Regions from separate parts of the Qiania dongpingensis genome, predicted to be linked through region 4. Evidence: riboswitches for the same ligand, from Rfam matches in the RefSeq annotation. Region 4 holds a riboswitch; each other region holds the start of a gene.

Region 1 (3,959 bases), 970 kb from region 4:
ACGTGGTAATATCCCAGTCCTCCGGCACCCGCCCCAGAAGCGTGTCCCTGACGCAGCCTCCCACAGCATAGGCCTCATATCCAGCCTCCTCCAGGATACCGATAATAGAAGCCACATGAGGCGGAATCTCAATCTTCATAACAAGGCCCCTCTCTTTCCTCCGCCGCAGCTGAAACGTCCGCGGCACGGATCTCTGTCATATCATGCTATGACAAGTCGTGGATATATCATACCACATTTTAAACTCAGAGGGCAAGAAAAAAGGCCATGCACCCCACTGTACATGGCCTTTCCCTATTGCTTAAAACCCTCTCCCTTGTAACTCCGCCCGTCAGACAACGGGCGCAAATCTATGAAAAAGAAATAATCAGTAATGTTATGCCGGATTAGAACAGGCCAGTGATCTTGCCGCTCTCATCCACATCGATCTTCTCTGCAGCCGGTACCTTCGGCAGTCCCGGCATCGTCATGATCTCTCCTGTCAATGCCACGATGAATCCTGCTCCTGCCGATATCTTCAGGTTCCTTACCGTCACCTCGAAGTCCTTCGGCGCTCCCAGTAACTTCTGGTCATCCGAAAAGCTGTACTGCGTCTTCGCCATACAGATCGGGCAGTCTCCATAGCCCAGCTCCTCCAGCTGCTTCGCCTGCTTCTTCGCTGCCGCCGTCAGCACCACTCCCTTGCCATGGTATACTCTCTTCACGATGGTATCCAGCTTCTCTTCGATGCTGCCGTCAAGCTCATAGGAAAAGCTGAAATCGTTCGGCTCCTCACAGAGGCGCACTACTTCCTCTGCCAGCTTCACTCCGCCTTCTCCGCCTTTTGCCCATACCTCGGACAGCGCCACGTTCACTCCCAGCTCACGGCACTTCGCTTCCACAAGATCCAGCTCCGCCTTGGTATCCGTCGGGAACGCGTTGATCGCCACTACGCAGGGCAGCTTATATACGTTCTTCATATTGTCCACATGCTGTAGCAGGTTCGGGAGCCCCTTCTCCAATGCTTCCAGGTTCTCATTGTTGAGGTCTGCCTTGGCCACTCCTCCGTGGTGCTTCAGCGCTCTCACCGTCGCCACCACTACTACTGCCGACGGCCTGAGCCCTGCCATCCGGCACTTGATGTCCAGGAACTTCTCTGCTCCCAGGTCTGCTCCGAAGCCAGCTTCTGTGATCGCATAGTCGCCCAGCTTCATCGCCATCTTTGTCGCGATCACCGAGTTGCATCCATGGGCGATGTTCGCGAAGGGGCCGCCGTGTACGATGGCCGGCACATGCTCCAGTGTCTGCACCAGGTTCGGCTTCAGCGCATCCTTTAACAGGGCTGTCATCGCTCCCTGTGCGTTCAGATCCCCTGCTGTCACAGGCTTCTGATCGTAGGTATATCCTACGATGACTCTGGAGAGACGGGCCTTCAGATCCGTGATGTCGGATGCCAGGCACAGCACCGCCATGATCTCCGATGCCACGGTGATGTCATAGCCGTCCTCGCGGGGCATCCCGTTCGTCCTTCCGCCCAGTCCGTCCACCACAAAACGCAGCTGTCTGTCGTTCATGTCCACGCATCTCCTCCAGGTGATCCTCCTGGGGTCGATGTTCAGGGCGTTGCCCTGATAGATATGGTTATCGAGCATGGCTGCCAGCAGGTTGTTCGCCGCTCCGATGGCGTGGAAGTCACCGGTGAAATGGAGGTTGATGTCCTCCATGGGCACTACCTGGGCGTATCCGCCGCCTGCCGCTCCGCCCTTCACGCCGAACACCGGCCCAAGGGAAGGCTCACGCAGGGCTACCATGACGTTCTTTCCGATCTTCTGGAGGCCGTCTGCCAGGCCGACCGTCGTCGTCGTCTTCCCTTCCCCTGCGGGTGTGGGGTTGATGGCGGTGACCAGCACCAGCTTTCCGTCCTTCTTGTCTGACTCTTTCAACAGGTTGTAATCGATCTTTGCTTTGTACTTTCCGTACTGCTCCAGGTACTTCTCCTCGATCCCTGCCTTTGCCGCGATCTCCGTTACCGGAGCCATTGTGCACTCCTGTGCGATCTCAATGTCACTTTTGAATCCCATAATAATACCCTCCTATATGTATATAAATATTTCTGCCCTTTTTGCTCCCGGCCGGCTAACCCTCCAGCTTTTGAGAACAAAAAAGGACAACATTCAGAAACAAATGTTGCCCAGACGGTCGGCTCTTATATGGCTCCGATTCCACTGTGGTACTCCACAATTATCCGTCAGTAATCGGAACTTCGTTTTGATATTTGTATACTAACACGTTGTTAAGCATTTGTCAAGCACCTATTTTGATTCTCATACATCCCCTGAGCAGGAAATGCCCGAAACAGGTTTTCTCTGCCTGATTGACAAGGCAAGAGGAAATCCGATTCCGGGCCGGCCTAAAGGCGGGCGCCGCAGAGCAGCGGCCGGTGTTCCCCAGGCGGAGGAAAGCAGAAACGGAGACAGGAAAATCATCAGGATTTTCCGTCGACATGTGAGTGGTACTCCTGGAGCGGAGATAAAACGCCCCCTGCATCGTCAGCGAACCGAAATCGTGACGGTCCGGAACTTCTGCCGGTGTTTAGCTGGAGCTTGATAGGAGCTAATTAAAAATGATTTCACTTATCTTTAATATGCTTTGCCCCAATATACCATCGTCTTTGCAGGCTTTCCGCATACCGGGCACACATCCGTGATCTGTTCCTGCTCAAACGGCATGCAGCGTGAGGTCGCCGTTGTATCCTCTTTGATCTTGAGCTCACATGCCTCGTCGCCGCACCACATCATCTTTACAAATCCCGGCTTCTCTGCCACGATCTTCTTGAATTCTTCATAGTCCCTGGCCACATAGGTGTGCTCCTTCAAATGCTCCTTTGCCCGAGCCAGCATATCCTTCTGGATACAATCCAGGATCTCTTTTGCCTTTTCTGCCAGCTCATCCAGTGATACCACAAGCTTTTCACGGGTATCGCGGCGGACGATCACCGCCTGGTTCTGTTCCATATCCTTCGGACCAATTTCCACGCGGATAGGGATTCCTCTCATTTCCTGTTCACTGAATTTCCAGCCCGGACTCTTGTCGGAATCATCCAGCTTCACGCGGATACCGGCTTCTTTCAGTACGTCACGGAGAGAAGCGGCCTTTTCCATCACGCCTTCTTTTCTCTGAGAAATCGGAATCACCATTGCCTGCACCGGCGCGATCCTCGGAGGAAGCTTCAGGCCGCTGTCGTCTCCATGCACCATAATGAGCGCGCCGATGATACGGGTAGACATGCCCCATGACGTCTGGTGCACGTACTGAAGCTGATTCTGGCTGTCAGAATACTGAATATCAAAGGCCTTTGCGAATCCGTCGCCGAAATTATGGCTGGTCCCGGACTGAAGCGCCTTGCCGTCGTGCATAAGCGCTTCAATGGTGTAGGTGGAATGAGCGCCGGCAAACTTTTCTTTATCTGTCTTGCGTCCTTTTATCACCGGTATGGCCAATTCCTCTTCACAGAAATCCGCATAAACATTCAACATCTGAATGGTCCGAGCTTCCGCTTCTTCCTCTGTAGCATGGGCGGTATGACCTTCCTGCCATAAAAATTCGGCGGAACGCAGGAACGGACGCGTCGTCTTTTCCCAGCGGACTACAGAACACCACTGGTTATAAAGCTTCGGCAGGTCTCTGTGGGACTGGATGATCCTGGAATAAAAATCGCAGAACAGAGTCTCGGAGGTCGGACGCACACAAAGTCTCTCCGGCAAGGTTTCTAGACCTCCCTGGGTCACCCAGGCAACTTCCGGGGCAAAGCCCTCCACATGGTCCTTTTCCTTCTGCAGCAGGCTCTCCGGGATAAACATGGGCATATAGACATTCTCCACGCCGGTCTCCTTGAAGCGCCTGTCCAGCTCTTTCTGTATATTTTCCCAGATGGCATAACCATTGGGCCGGATGATCATACATCCCCTGACATTGGAGTA
Region 2 (3,959 bases), 720 kb from region 4:
GACCAGGACCTTGTCGGTGGATGAAAGAGAGCAGCTGAACAGCAAGCTGGAGGAAGCGTACGGGGTTGATACGGAGAGCATCAAGGCGGACAGCATCAGCGCGACTGTAAGTTCAGAGATGAAACGAGACGCGATTCTCTCTGTGGTGGTAGCTACCATATTCATGCTGATCTATATCTGGTTCCGGTTTAAGGATATCCGGTTCGCGACCAGCGCAGTCCTGGCACTGGTCCATGACGTGCTGATCGTCCTGGCCTTTTATGCCATCACCAAGTGGAGCGTCGGCAATACCTTTATCGCTTGTATGCTGACCATTGTGGGATACTCCATCAATGCCACCATCGTGATCTTTGACCGTATCCGTGAGAACCAGAAGGCCATGGGCGCCAGGGCTGAACTGAGCGAGGTGGTGAACTTGAGCATCAACCAGACGCTGACCAGGAGTATTTATACTTCCCTGACCACCTTTATCATGGTATTCGTGCTATTTCTGATGGGCGTGTCCTCGATCCGGGAATTTGCACTGCCGCTGATCGTGGGCATTGTGTGCGGAGCGTATTCTTCCGTATTCCTGACGGGCCCTATCTGGTACTTAATGAAGACTAAGATGAGAAAAAAAGAAACGAAATAACAGGCGGTATTTATGTATAAAATATTGACGAAGGACGGAAGGGCCAAAAGAGCCCGGCTCGAAACGGTGCACGGTGTGATAGAGACTCCGGTCTTTATGAATGTCGGGACTGCGGCTGCCATTAAGGGAGCCGTGGCCACCTCGGATCTGGAGCAGATCGGCACACAGGTGGAGCTGTCCAATACCTATCATCTGCATGTCCGGCCCGGAGATGAGACGGTGAAAAAGCTGGGCGGTCTTCATAAGTTCATGTCCTGGGACAAGCCGATCCTGACGGATTCCGGCGGATTTCAGGTGTTTTCCCTGGCAGGGCTTCGGAAGATCAAAGAAGAGGGCGTGTATTTCAACTCTCATGTGGACGGACGGAAGATTTTTATGGGACCGGAGGAAAGCATGAGGATCCAGTCCAATCTGGCTTCTACCATCGCCATGGCGTTTGATGAATGTGCGCCGGCCAAGGCGGAGAGGGAATATATTCAGAACTCTGTGGAGAGGACTACCAGATGGCTGGCCAGATGTAAGGCGGAGATGGAGAGGCTGAACGGCCTGCCGGATACCATAAACCGCCATCAGCTTTTATTCGGGATCAATCAGGGGGGAACTCTGGAGGACATACGGATCCGGCACGCGGATATCATTTCCGAAATGGATCTGGACGGGTATGCCGTAGGAGGACTGGCTGTGGGAGAGACTCATGAAGAGATGTACCGGATACTGGATGTAACGGTGCCGCATCTTCCGGAGGACAAGCCCACGTATTTAATGGGAGTCGGCACTCCTGCCAATATCCTGGAAGCGGTGGAACGGGGCGTGGACTTCTTTGACTGCGTATATCCTACGAGAAACGGGCGTCACGGCCATGTCTATACTGACCATGGAAAGATGAATCTGTTCAACGCCAAATACGAGCTGGATGACAGACCCATAGAAGAAGGATGCGGCTGCCCGGTGTGCCGGCGGTACAGCAGGGCTTATATCCGCCATCTTTTGAAAGCCAAAGAAATGCTGGGGATGCGTTTTTGCGTCTTGCATAATCTATATTTTTATAATACAATGATGAAAGAGATTCGGGAAGCGATTGAAGAGCATCGTTTTGCGGAATATAAAAAAGAAAAACTGGGGCGCATGAGCCGTCCTGAAATGGAAAAAGGAGAATGAATATGAATTTTGTGACAGCCAGCGGTATGGGCGGTGTAGGTTTTTGGGTTATTTATATTGTGGTCATCATCGGTTTCATGTATTTTATCGCGATCAGGCCCCAGAAAAAACAGCAGAAAAAACTGCAGTCCCTGATTTCCAGCCTGGAGATTGGAGACAGTGTGGTGACAACAAGCGGTTTCTACGGCGTTATCATCGATATCACAGATGATGTGGTGATCGTAGAGTTCGGAAGCAACAAGAACTGCCGTATCCCCATGGAGAAGACTGCGATTGCCAATGTGGAAAAAGCAGAAGTTGCAGAATAATCGGTAAAAGAGGTTGACGTATTTTGGAAGGTGTGTTATATTATTAACATAGAACGAAGGTTTCGATTGCTGACGGGCAAACGTGAGAAACACGGTGCAGTCGAAGCCCATATGAGCCGACCGTCTGGGCAGCATTTGTAGATCACGGATGCTGTCCTTTTTTGTATCCTGGAGGGATATGCAGGCCTTTGGCAGACGGAGTTTCCGGAGTGGAGGCAGAGGGGGCGGGGGCTGGACAAAGTGGGTGCCCACATCACACAGGCCATGTGCGGAAGGTATAAAATGGGGTTTCTGCAGGATGGCGCGTTTAAAGGAGGAGCAGTATTATGTTTAAAGACGAGTTTCAAGCAGTGGCGAATGCGGGAAAGAACAAGCTGAATTTTATGAAAAATAACCCGCTCGGTTATTTCATCTCTGCCATGGTGGCCGGTATGTTCATTGGTCTTGGCGGTCTCATAAGCTTTACCATGGGCGGTATCATGACGGCGGCAGGGGCCACCGGCGCGGTGAAGATCACCACCAGTTTCCTGTTTGCATCCGCACTGAGCCTTGTTATCATGGCCGGTGCCGAGCTTTTTACCGGCAATAACTTTGTGATGTCTTCCGCGGCCATGAAAAAAGAGATCAGCTGGGGCGGAGCCATCAAACTCTGGATATTCTGCTATATCGGAAACCTGGTGGGTTCTGTTTTGATTTCCGTCTTGTTTCATTTTACGAAGGTTCCTACCGGTGATGTCGGTACATATTTCGCAACAGCTGCCGCGGCAAAAGCTTCTGCGCCGGCGCTTGTGCTTTTCTTTAAAGGAATCATCTGCAACATCTGCGTATGTCTGGCTGTATGGTGCGGGATCAAAATGAAATCCGAATCCGGCAAGCTGATCATGACCGTATGGTGTATCATGATCTTCATGGTGTGCAGCTGTGAGCATAGTGTTGCAAACATGACATTCTTCAGCGTTGGACTCCTTGACCCCAACGGCGTGGCGATCTCCATTGGCGGCGTTTTGAATAATCTGCTGTTCGTTACCCTGGGCAATATGGTAGGAGGCATCGTATTCACCGCACTTCCTTACTACCTGATCAGCAGAAAATAAACGATAATAGATATAGAAGGTATCAAAAAAAGAGCAGCGTGCCGTGGGTAGACGGCACGCTGTTTTGCATCCGTACACCACATAAATCTTTAAAAGTGGACTTCTCTCTGCTTTTTCAGCTCTTTTGTGAGCAGGACTCCGGCATATACGGCTGTGAGCGCTTCTGATACAGGCAGGGCAGTCCAGACGCCGTCCAGGCCGAATGCCCGGGAAAGAAGGAAAGCCAGAGGAAGAACAAAGACCAGCTGGCGAAGCAGCGTGACACTCAGGCTGGGCAGGCCTTTTCCGATGGACTCAAATACCGCTGAGGTAATGATTCCGAGGGCCGAGGGGATAAAACCGATGCTGATGATCCGGAGGGCTGTTTCTCCCATGGACAGCATGCTTTTATCCGAGTTGAAGATCTGCAGAATGGGGACCGGTATGGCCTGCGACAGGAGAGTGCCGGCAGCCATCACTGCTACGGAGATCATCAGAGAGATCCGGATGGCGTCCGTTTCCCGTTTGATGTTTCCGGCTCCGTAATTGAATGATATGACCGGGCGTATGCCCTGCACCAGGCCGTTGGCCGGCATATAGACAAAGGTCTGCAGTTTATAATAGACGCCGAATACGGTGACTGCCATCTGAGAGAAGCCGGAAAGAATCCGGTTCAGGCCGGCGACCAGAACAGAGGGCAGCGCCATGATCATGGTGGAGGGAATGGCCACACTATAGATCTGCTTCAGGATGTTTCTGGTGATCATGCCCCGGTGGGGGCGGCGCAGG
Region 3 (3,959 bases), 190 kb from region 4:
TTCAACATTATTTCTTCTGCTCTCTCTTACCTTGGGGCTGTTGGTACGGATATCCATACCCTCCCATACTTTATTGTTGCAGGCCGTCACCAGTTTGGCGCAGCCTTCCACTTCTACAACACAGACACGGCAGGCGCCGATTTCATTGATATCCTTCAGATAACAAAGAGTCGGAATAAAAATCCCTGCGGAAGCGGCAGCGTCCAGAATCGTGGTTCCTTCCTTCACCCTGATCTGTTTACCATTAATTGTGAGATTTACCATTTTTCTACTCTGCCTCCTTTCAGGATACCGAAGCCAAAGTGGTCACACCGCAGGCACCGTCTCGCTTCCTGGCTCGCTTCTTCGCAGGTCATGCCGCATTCGATCAGATCGAAATCCTTCGCTCTGTCGGAAGGCTGGCGCTCCTTCATGTTCGCGCGGGCACAGCTCTTCCTGTCATCCAGGCGGACCTTGGGAATCTGCACATCCACGGAAATCGTATGCTTGAAGCCAAGATACTCATCAATATTCGCGGCGGCAACCTTTCCGGCCGCAATTGCGCGGATTACGGTGGCAGGTCCTGTCACGCAGTCGCCGCCGGCAAACACGCCGGTGATATCCTTTGCATTCACACCACTCCAGTTAAGCGCTTCGATGACTCCGCGTTTCACAGGAATGCCTTGTTTCTCAAAAGCCTTGGACTCAATGCCCTGTCCGATGGCCACGATTACCATATCACAGGAGAGACGGACATCCTCTTCAGAAGAATTCACAGGCACAGGTCTTCCATTTTTTACCGGTCCGATGATCTGAGGCTTCACCCAAAGGGCCGCCACATTTCCGTCCGCATCCTTTTCCACACGCAGAGGGGCATGAAGATCGAGAAGCTCGCATCCTTCCTCCACCGCTCCCGCGACTTCTTCCGGCATGGCCGTCATATCCACGGCTCTGCGCCTATATGCAATACGCAGACGCTTCGCACCCAGACGGATTGCTGACCGCGCCACGTCCATGGCTACGTTTCCGCCGCCGATGACTACGATATCCTTGCCGCTGAAATCAGGCATTTCGCCGTCGCCAATCCCGCGGAGCAGTTCCACGGCAGAAACCACGCCGTTGGCATCTTCGCCTTCAATGCCGATCTTTCTGTCAATGTGAGCGCCGATCGCGATATAAATCGCGTCATATTCGTTTTTCAGATCCGTTATGCTGGGGTTCTCGCCCACAGACACCCCGGTCTCTACTTTAACTCCGATGCTGAGCAAATGCTCAATCTCTCTGTCAAGAACCTCTCTGGGCAGCCGGTAATTGGGAATCCCGTAGCGGAGCATGCCGCCCAACTTCTTCCTCTGTTCCAGAATCGTCACATCATGGCCCATTAAGGTCAGATAATAAGCCGCGCTGATACCGCCGGGGCCTCCGCCGATAACAGCCACTTTTTTCCCCGTAGGCACCGCGGGTACGGGAAGCGGCACGTCGCCCGCATGATCTACGGCAAATCTCTTCAGTCCGCGGATATTCACAGGATCATCGATCATCGTCCTGCGGCAGCGCACTTCACAGGGATGCTCGCAGATAAGCCCGCATACGGAAGGCATCGGATTGTCTTTTCGGATCAGGCGGATCGCGTCGCCGTAGCGGCCCTCTGCCACCAGGGCAATATAACCGGGAATGTCCACTCCCGCGGGACATTGTGATACACAAGGCACAGGCTGGTTCAGCTCAAACTTGCAGCGGCCTCTCAGAATATGCTCTTCAAAATCATCCCGGAATCCCTTGATTCCCTTTAATACCATTTTCGCAGCCTCATACCCAATGGCGCAGTCTGCGGAATAGAAAATATTCTTTGCTGTTTTTTCAATCAGGTCAATCGTCTCCAGAGTCGCTTCCCCGTTCAGCACGTCTTCCATCAACTTCTGCAGCTGTCCCAGGCCCACACGGCAGGGAACGCATTTCCCACATGACTGGGCATGGCACATCTTAAGGAAAGATGACGCCAGATCAACGGGACACAGTCCTGGCGGACTCGCGCTGATACGCCGCTCCAGATCCTTGTAGAGCTCCTCTACTGTGGTCTGAGCCTTGTTTTGAGTGATGATACTTAATCTGCTCATCAATACCTCCTCCTTCTCTTGCTTGTTTACTTACCGCTTGTTTCCCCTTGGTTTCCCCCACGAAAGAAAACATTTTATGTAACTCTGCCTCTAGAAAAGCTTCTCCCCTGAAATGCAGAGTATAAAAAAAGGCAACATTCGTTTCATCAACAAATGTTGCCCAGACGGTCGGCTAATTCCTAAACTTTCATCACCCCGTGGTTCTTCCACTGATTCCGCCAGCGATGAAAATCTCTTGTCTTTTCCCTACCATATCATATTGTTATTGTATTGTCAAGAATTCCTTTCAATAAAAATACGAAGAAATCAACGGCGTTCTGTAAGTACGACATGTACGATATCCCCCGGCTGTCTGCCGATTTTTGACCGGATATCCTTTCGTATTCCCAGAATATGGCCAGGCGTTCCCATCCTGACAAGGCTTCCGTCATACGGCTCTCCGTCGAATTCTGCATGTACCTTTACCCTGCCTTTTCCAAACTCTTTTCTGACATCGAAAGGAAATTCCACATATGCTCCGTCCATATCCGGAACCTTTTTTATGACAGCGTCAAACTCATATTTCTTCCCTTCCATCTTTTTATCTTCCATGTTCCTGTCACCATCTTTCTGCTCCTATTGTTCATTGTCCGCCGGCGAACCCTTTATACATACACTTGGGTATATACTTAGGATTCGTATAAATACCGTTTGTCATACATGCCATCACAAGAGTAAAAAAGCTTACCAAAAATAGTCGATCAGCAGCAAGGCACAGGGCAGCTTTCTCTGTTCAGCCATTCCACAGAGACATCCATAGCGGCGCGGCAGGCTCTCGTCTGATCCAGCTCGTTCAGCATCACAAAATCATGGATGATTGCCTGAAACCGCACAGCAGTCACTTCTGCCCCCGCTTCCCTAAGCTTTCTCGCGTAAGCCTCTCCTTCGTCTCTCAGAACGTCTGCCTCCCCATTGATTATCATAGCGGCGGGCAGGCCTTCCAGCTGTTCTCTTCCCGCCCGCAGCGGAGAAGCAGTAATCTGATTCCTGTCACATTCTGACACTGTATATTGATTCCAGAACCACATCATCCCGGCTCTGTAAAGATAGTAGTCTACCGCGAATTGCCGATAGGTGCAAGTATCAAAGCAGGCATTTGTCACCGGATAATACAAAAGCTGTTTATGGATGCAGGGCCCTCCCCGGTATTTTGCCATCAGTGTCATGGCAATAGCCATATTTCCTCCAGCGCTGTCCCCCGCCACTGTCAGCGCGGCCGGGTTCATCTCTATTCCCATTTGTCTGAGCAATGCAGGCAGCATACAAAGTATGTGATAACACTGTTCGATAGCTACCGGATAACGCGCTTCCGGCGCCCGGGAATACTCCGGGAACACCAGGACAGAACCCGTCCTTGCGGCAAGTTCCCTGACCAGCTTCTCATGAGTATGGAAGCTTCCGAATACCCATCCCGCTCCATGAATGTAAAATATCACATTTGCCGGGCAGGAGACTCGTTCCGGCCTGACCACAAAGACCCGTACTTTCCCCCATTCTCCGGTATTCACCATTGTTTTCTGTATACAAGCCGGATACATACATACCGGCGCATCCTGTGCTTTTTCCAGTACCTCCCGCCCCTCGCAGGGGGGAAGCTGAAAAATAAGGGGCGGTACGGAATTCGCATTGCTTACCGCCACCGCCTCTGGTTCCAGTGAAATTCTTCTTCTCATTTTATTCCTAATCCTCCCGGTTTTCCTGTCCTGCCAAACGCAGCAAAACGATTATAGGATTAGAATATTCCAAACTCTTTAAATGTTTAAACCATATTATTCTGGACCAGCAATCCTATTTCCTGCTGTGTTTATCACTATACATCATCCT
Region 4 (3,959 bases):
GCCGCACCATTCTGGCAGCAATGGAAGGTTCTGATTTCCAAAAGTATCCAGATCAGAACCAACAGCCCGCGCGCGCACCGCAGCGGGCTGCAGTGTCCGCTCCAATGGTTTTCAAAACACGCGGAAGCCTTATCCCGGTGCGGAAAGAGGCGCAGGAGGAATGATTCGATTCCATCGTAAGGCGAGCGCCGCAAAGGCGTTAGCAGAATTTTTCCAGACGCAGGGAGGCAAAAATCGCATATCATACGGATTTTTGTTGGAATCTGACATGGAAAAATTAAGGTTTATCCATGTCAGTTGGAAAGGACCGACTGGATGGGATCGGATTTCCTCAAACAGCGAATTGAAATTTTTTATTTTGAAAAGAAGTAACTATACAGCGAGAACTACAAAGACCCCGCGGCCTTCCGGCCTCCGGGGTCTTTCATTTTCCTATTCTTCCGGCATCAATGACGGAAATGTCTCATACCGGTAAATACCATTGCTATGCCATATTCGTTGCATTTGTCGATGGACAGCTGGTCGCGCATCGCTCCACCGGGCTGGATGATGGCTGTAATACCAGCTTCGTGAGCCGCTTCCACACAATCGGGGAAGGGGAAGAACGCATCGGAAGCCATGACCGCCCCCTTCGTCGCATCCGGTCCAATCAGCTCTCCGGCATGCTCCACAGACTGCTTGGTCGCCCAGATCCTGTTCACCTGTCCAGGCCCAATGCCTACGGACTGTTTATTCTTTGCCAGCGCAATGCCGTTGGATTTCACGTACTTCACCATCTTCCAGGCGAACATCATGTCTTCCATTTCCTGATCGGAAGGCTGCCTGTCCGTCACCACCTTAAGCTCATCGCCGATCAGCTTGTTGTCGATGCCCTGGACGATCAGACCGCCGTTCACTTTCTTTAAGTCGAGAGCCGTTTCCCTCTGCATGGCCGTGATATCAGGCAGTCTTAATACGCGTACATTTTTCTTCTCACAGAGAATATCCAACGCTTCTTTTTCATAGGAAGGAGCGATGATGACCTCCAGGAAGACCTCCGCCATCTTTTTCGCCATGGGCGCCGTGACTTCTCTGTTGATCGCCACAATCCCGCCGAAAATAGATACGTTGTCTGCCGCATAAGCCTTGTCCCATGCTTCCTCAATGGTAGCTGCGCTGCCTACGCCGCAGGGATTTCCGTGTTTGCTGGCCACTACGGTCGGCTCGTCATATTCCTTGCAGAGCTCCAATGCTCCGTTAGCATCATTGATATTATTAAAGGAAAGCTCTTTGCCGTTTAACTGCTCCGCCATATCCAGCGTGCCCTTTTTCTTGCCTACTTCCCGGTAGAATGCGGCCTTCTGATGGGGATTCTCCCCATACCGCATATCCTGTACCTTTTCAAAGGTCATGGTCAGCGTCTCGGGCAGATCATAATCTTTCCGCTCTGCTTTCAGATAATCGGCTATCATGGTGTCATAGTTGGAGGTATGCATGAACACCTTCTGCATCAGATAGAACTTGGTATCCAGGGATACCTTTCCATCCTCTTTCATCTCCTTAAGCACTGTCTCATAATCCCTGGGATCCACGATCACCGCCACATCCTGGTAATTCTTCGCAGCCGCGCGGAGCATCGTAGGACCGCCTATGTCGATATTTTCCACCGCGTCTGCACGAGTCACGTCATCCTTCATGATAGTAGCTTTGAAAGGATACAGGTTCACGATGACCATGTCGATCGGCTGAATTCCCAGCTCCTTAAGCTGTTTCATATGAGACGGATTGGAACGCATGGCCAAAAGGCCTGCATGTACGATCGGATGGAGGGTCTTCACACGCCCGTCCAGGCACTCCGGAAATCCAGTCAGCTCGGATACCTCGATGGCCTTTACTCCCTCGTCCGTAAGTTTTTTGTAAGTTCCGCCTGTAGAGATGATTTCCACTCCCAGCTTTGTGAGTTCCTTTGCCAGTTCCACGATGCCGGTCTTGTCTGATACGCTGATCAACGCTCTCATTTTCATGCTCCTTTCTAAAAAAGAAAAACGCCTGAGTAACCCATAGTATCCTTCAGGCTGCCCAGGCGGTCGGCTCATATATTATCCCGCGCTCCCCGTAGGTACTCCTACTCTCCGCCAGTCGCACGGTCTTGCATTTACACTATGATATTACAATAAAAAAGAAATCTTGACAAGTCCTTTTCTTTGATTTCACGGAAATTTTCCTTTCGGTATTCTTTCCGGCCAGGTTGACATTCCCTCCTTTCCCTACTATACTTCTCTTAATGAGAATGAGTATTTTCTAATGATTGGGAGGTATCGTATGGTTACAGTAACACTTGGAAAAACAGGAATCACTGTCAACAAGAATGGTTTCGGCGCCTTGCCCATCCAGAGGATCTCCAAAGAGGACGCGGCATATCTTCTCCGGAAAGCCTATGACAACGGCATCAACTTTTTTGACACGGCACGTCAGTATTCGGACAGCGAAGAAAAGGTCGGCTATGCCTTCAAGGGAATCCGGGACAAGCTTTATATTTCTACGAAAACTGCGTCCACCACGGTGGAGGGCTTCTGGGACGACTTACATACCAGCCTGAAGAACCTTCAGACCGACTACGTGGATATCCTGCAGTTCCACAACCCGGATTTCTGCCCGAAGCCCGGGGATGGCACTGGGCTTTATGAAGCGATGCTCAAAGCCAAAGAGCAGGGGAAAATCCGGCATATCAGCATCACCAATCACCGGCTTCATGTGGCCATGGAAGCCATAGAGTCCGATCTGTATGATACGCTCCAGTTCCCGTTCTGCTATCTGGCTTCAGAAAAGGACATTGAAATCGTGAACGCCTGCAAAGAGCACAATATGGGCTTTATCGCCATGAAAGCCTTGTCCGGCGGACTGATCACTAATTCTGCCGCCGCATACGCTTTTGAGGCCCAATATGACAACGTACTGCCCATCTGGGGCGTACAGAGGGAAAAGGAGCTGGATGAATTCCTGTCCTATATTGACAACCCTCCTGTGATGACTGAGGATCTGTCCTCCTTCATCGCCAAAGAGCGGGAGACTCTGTCCGGAAGCTTCTGCCGCGGCTGCGGCTACTGTATGCCCACATGTCCGGCCCACATTAAGATAGACGACTGTGCCAGGATGTCTCTGCTTCTGCGCCGTTCTCCTTCAGCCGGCCATCTGACTCCTGAATCACAGGCCATGATGGCAAAGATCGAGGACTGTATCCACTGCGGAAACTGTATGAAGAAATGTCCCTACGGGCTGAACACGCCGGACCTTTTGGCGGAGAACTATAAGGATTACAAAGAAGTGCTTGCAGGAAAACCCTTGTAAAGATCATCGGATATAAAGAAAAACGCTTCCTTTCATTTTGGAAGCGTTTTTCTTTTGCCCTGTACCGCTCATAAACCGAAACCCTATCAGCTGAAAGCTTTACATCCATCGCCTGACCGTGGCGATAAAATCTATTATTATGACGAGTACGATACTCGTGCTGAGTCCATAGAGCATCCGGGCCGGAATCCGCTCCACCATTCCCGCAATCTTCGGATGGATAAAACGCAGGAATAAATATGACAATATTCCAAAGGGAATCAAGGTCTCCAGGCAGACTCTCCCGCTTATATGAAACTGAAACATGGAATAGTCCCACCAAACCGTATGAAATACCGCTTCCAGGACAGCGCCCGTCAAATATTCCAAGACTCCGCATATGGCCATGGAAAGCAGGATGAATCTGACCGGCTTGTTCAGACAGCGCTTCAAAAGCACTCCGAGGCCCACTAGTCCAAAACCATAGATAGGACAATAAGGCCCATACAGGAATCCTCTTTCGCAGTATTCTCCATAGAGGAAGAACATGAACACCACTTCTACGACCCAGCCTATTACGGAATACACAAACAATAGGAGAACTATCCTCCCCGCCCGTACCGATGCTTCTTCTCTCTTTTCCCCGCCCCTCA

The links. A riboswitch is a leader RNA that binds a small molecule or an ion and turns the genes downstream of it on or off. The one in region 4 is predicted to bind ZMP and ZTP.
Region 1: it holds a riboswitch for ZMP and ZTP, as region 4 does, so the genes downstream of both, H9Q78_RS07815 (formate--tetrahydrofolate ligase) here and purH (bifunctional phosphoribosylaminoimidazolecarboxamide formyltransferase/IMP cyclohydrolase) in region 4, are expected to answer to the same signal.
Region 2: it holds a riboswitch for ZMP and ZTP, as region 4 does, so the genes downstream of both, H9Q78_RS06780 (formate/nitrite transporter family protein) here and purH (bifunctional phosphoribosylaminoimidazolecarboxamide formyltransferase/IMP cyclohydrolase) in region 4, are expected to answer to the same signal.
Region 3: it holds a riboswitch for ZMP and ZTP, as region 4 does, so the genes downstream of both, H9Q78_RS04175 (NAD(P)-binding protein) here and purH (bifunctional phosphoribosylaminoimidazolecarboxamide formyltransferase/IMP cyclohydrolase) in region 4, are expected to answer to the same signal.

What each region holds. Positions count from the first base shown of each region.
Region 1 covers NZ_CP060634.1:1,673,230-1,677,188, forward strand. The annotation lists gene H9Q78_RS07810 (CCA tRNA nucleotidyltransferase) at 1-139, opposite strand, end outside; gene H9Q78_RS07815 (formate--tetrahydrofolate ligase) at 387-2,060, opposite strand; ZMP/ZTP riboswitch at 2,162-2,245, opposite strand; gene proS (proline--tRNA ligase) at 2,619-3,959, opposite strand, start outside.
Region 2 covers NZ_CP060634.1:1,422,098-1,426,056, reverse strand. The annotation lists gene secD (protein translocase subunit SecD) at 1-631, shown strand, start outside; gene tgt (tRNA guanosine(34) transglycosylase Tgt) at 644-1,789, shown strand; gene yajC (preprotein translocase subunit YajC) at 1,816-2,097, shown strand; ZMP/ZTP riboswitch at 2,153-2,234, shown strand; gene H9Q78_RS06780 (formate/nitrite transporter family protein) at 2,424-3,191, shown strand; gene H9Q78_RS06775 (MATE family efflux transporter) at 3,281-3,959, opposite strand, start outside.
Region 3 covers NZ_CP060634.1:895,242-899,200, forward strand. The annotation lists gene H9Q78_RS04170 (NADH-dependent [FeFe] hydrogenase, group A6) at 1-264, opposite strand, end outside; gene H9Q78_RS04175 (NAD(P)-binding protein) at 258-2,096, opposite strand; ZMP/ZTP riboswitch at 2,248-2,332, opposite strand; gene H9Q78_RS04180 (DUF1905 domain-containing protein) at 2,403-2,672, opposite strand; gene H9Q78_RS04185 (alpha/beta hydrolase) at 2,837-3,808, opposite strand; gene H9Q78_RS04190 (GGDEF domain-containing protein) at 3,924-3,959, opposite strand, start outside.
Region 4 covers NZ_CP060634.1:704,931-708,889, forward strand. The annotation lists gene H9Q78_RS03345 (hypothetical protein) at 1-41, opposite strand, end outside; gene purH (bifunctional phosphoribosylaminoimidazolecarboxamide formyltransferase/IMP cyclohydrolase) at 447-1,997, opposite strand; ZMP/ZTP riboswitch at 2,050-2,132, opposite strand; gene H9Q78_RS03355 (aldo/keto reductase) at 2,302-3,327, shown strand; gene H9Q78_RS03360 (putative ABC transporter permease) at 3,427-3,959, opposite strand, start outside.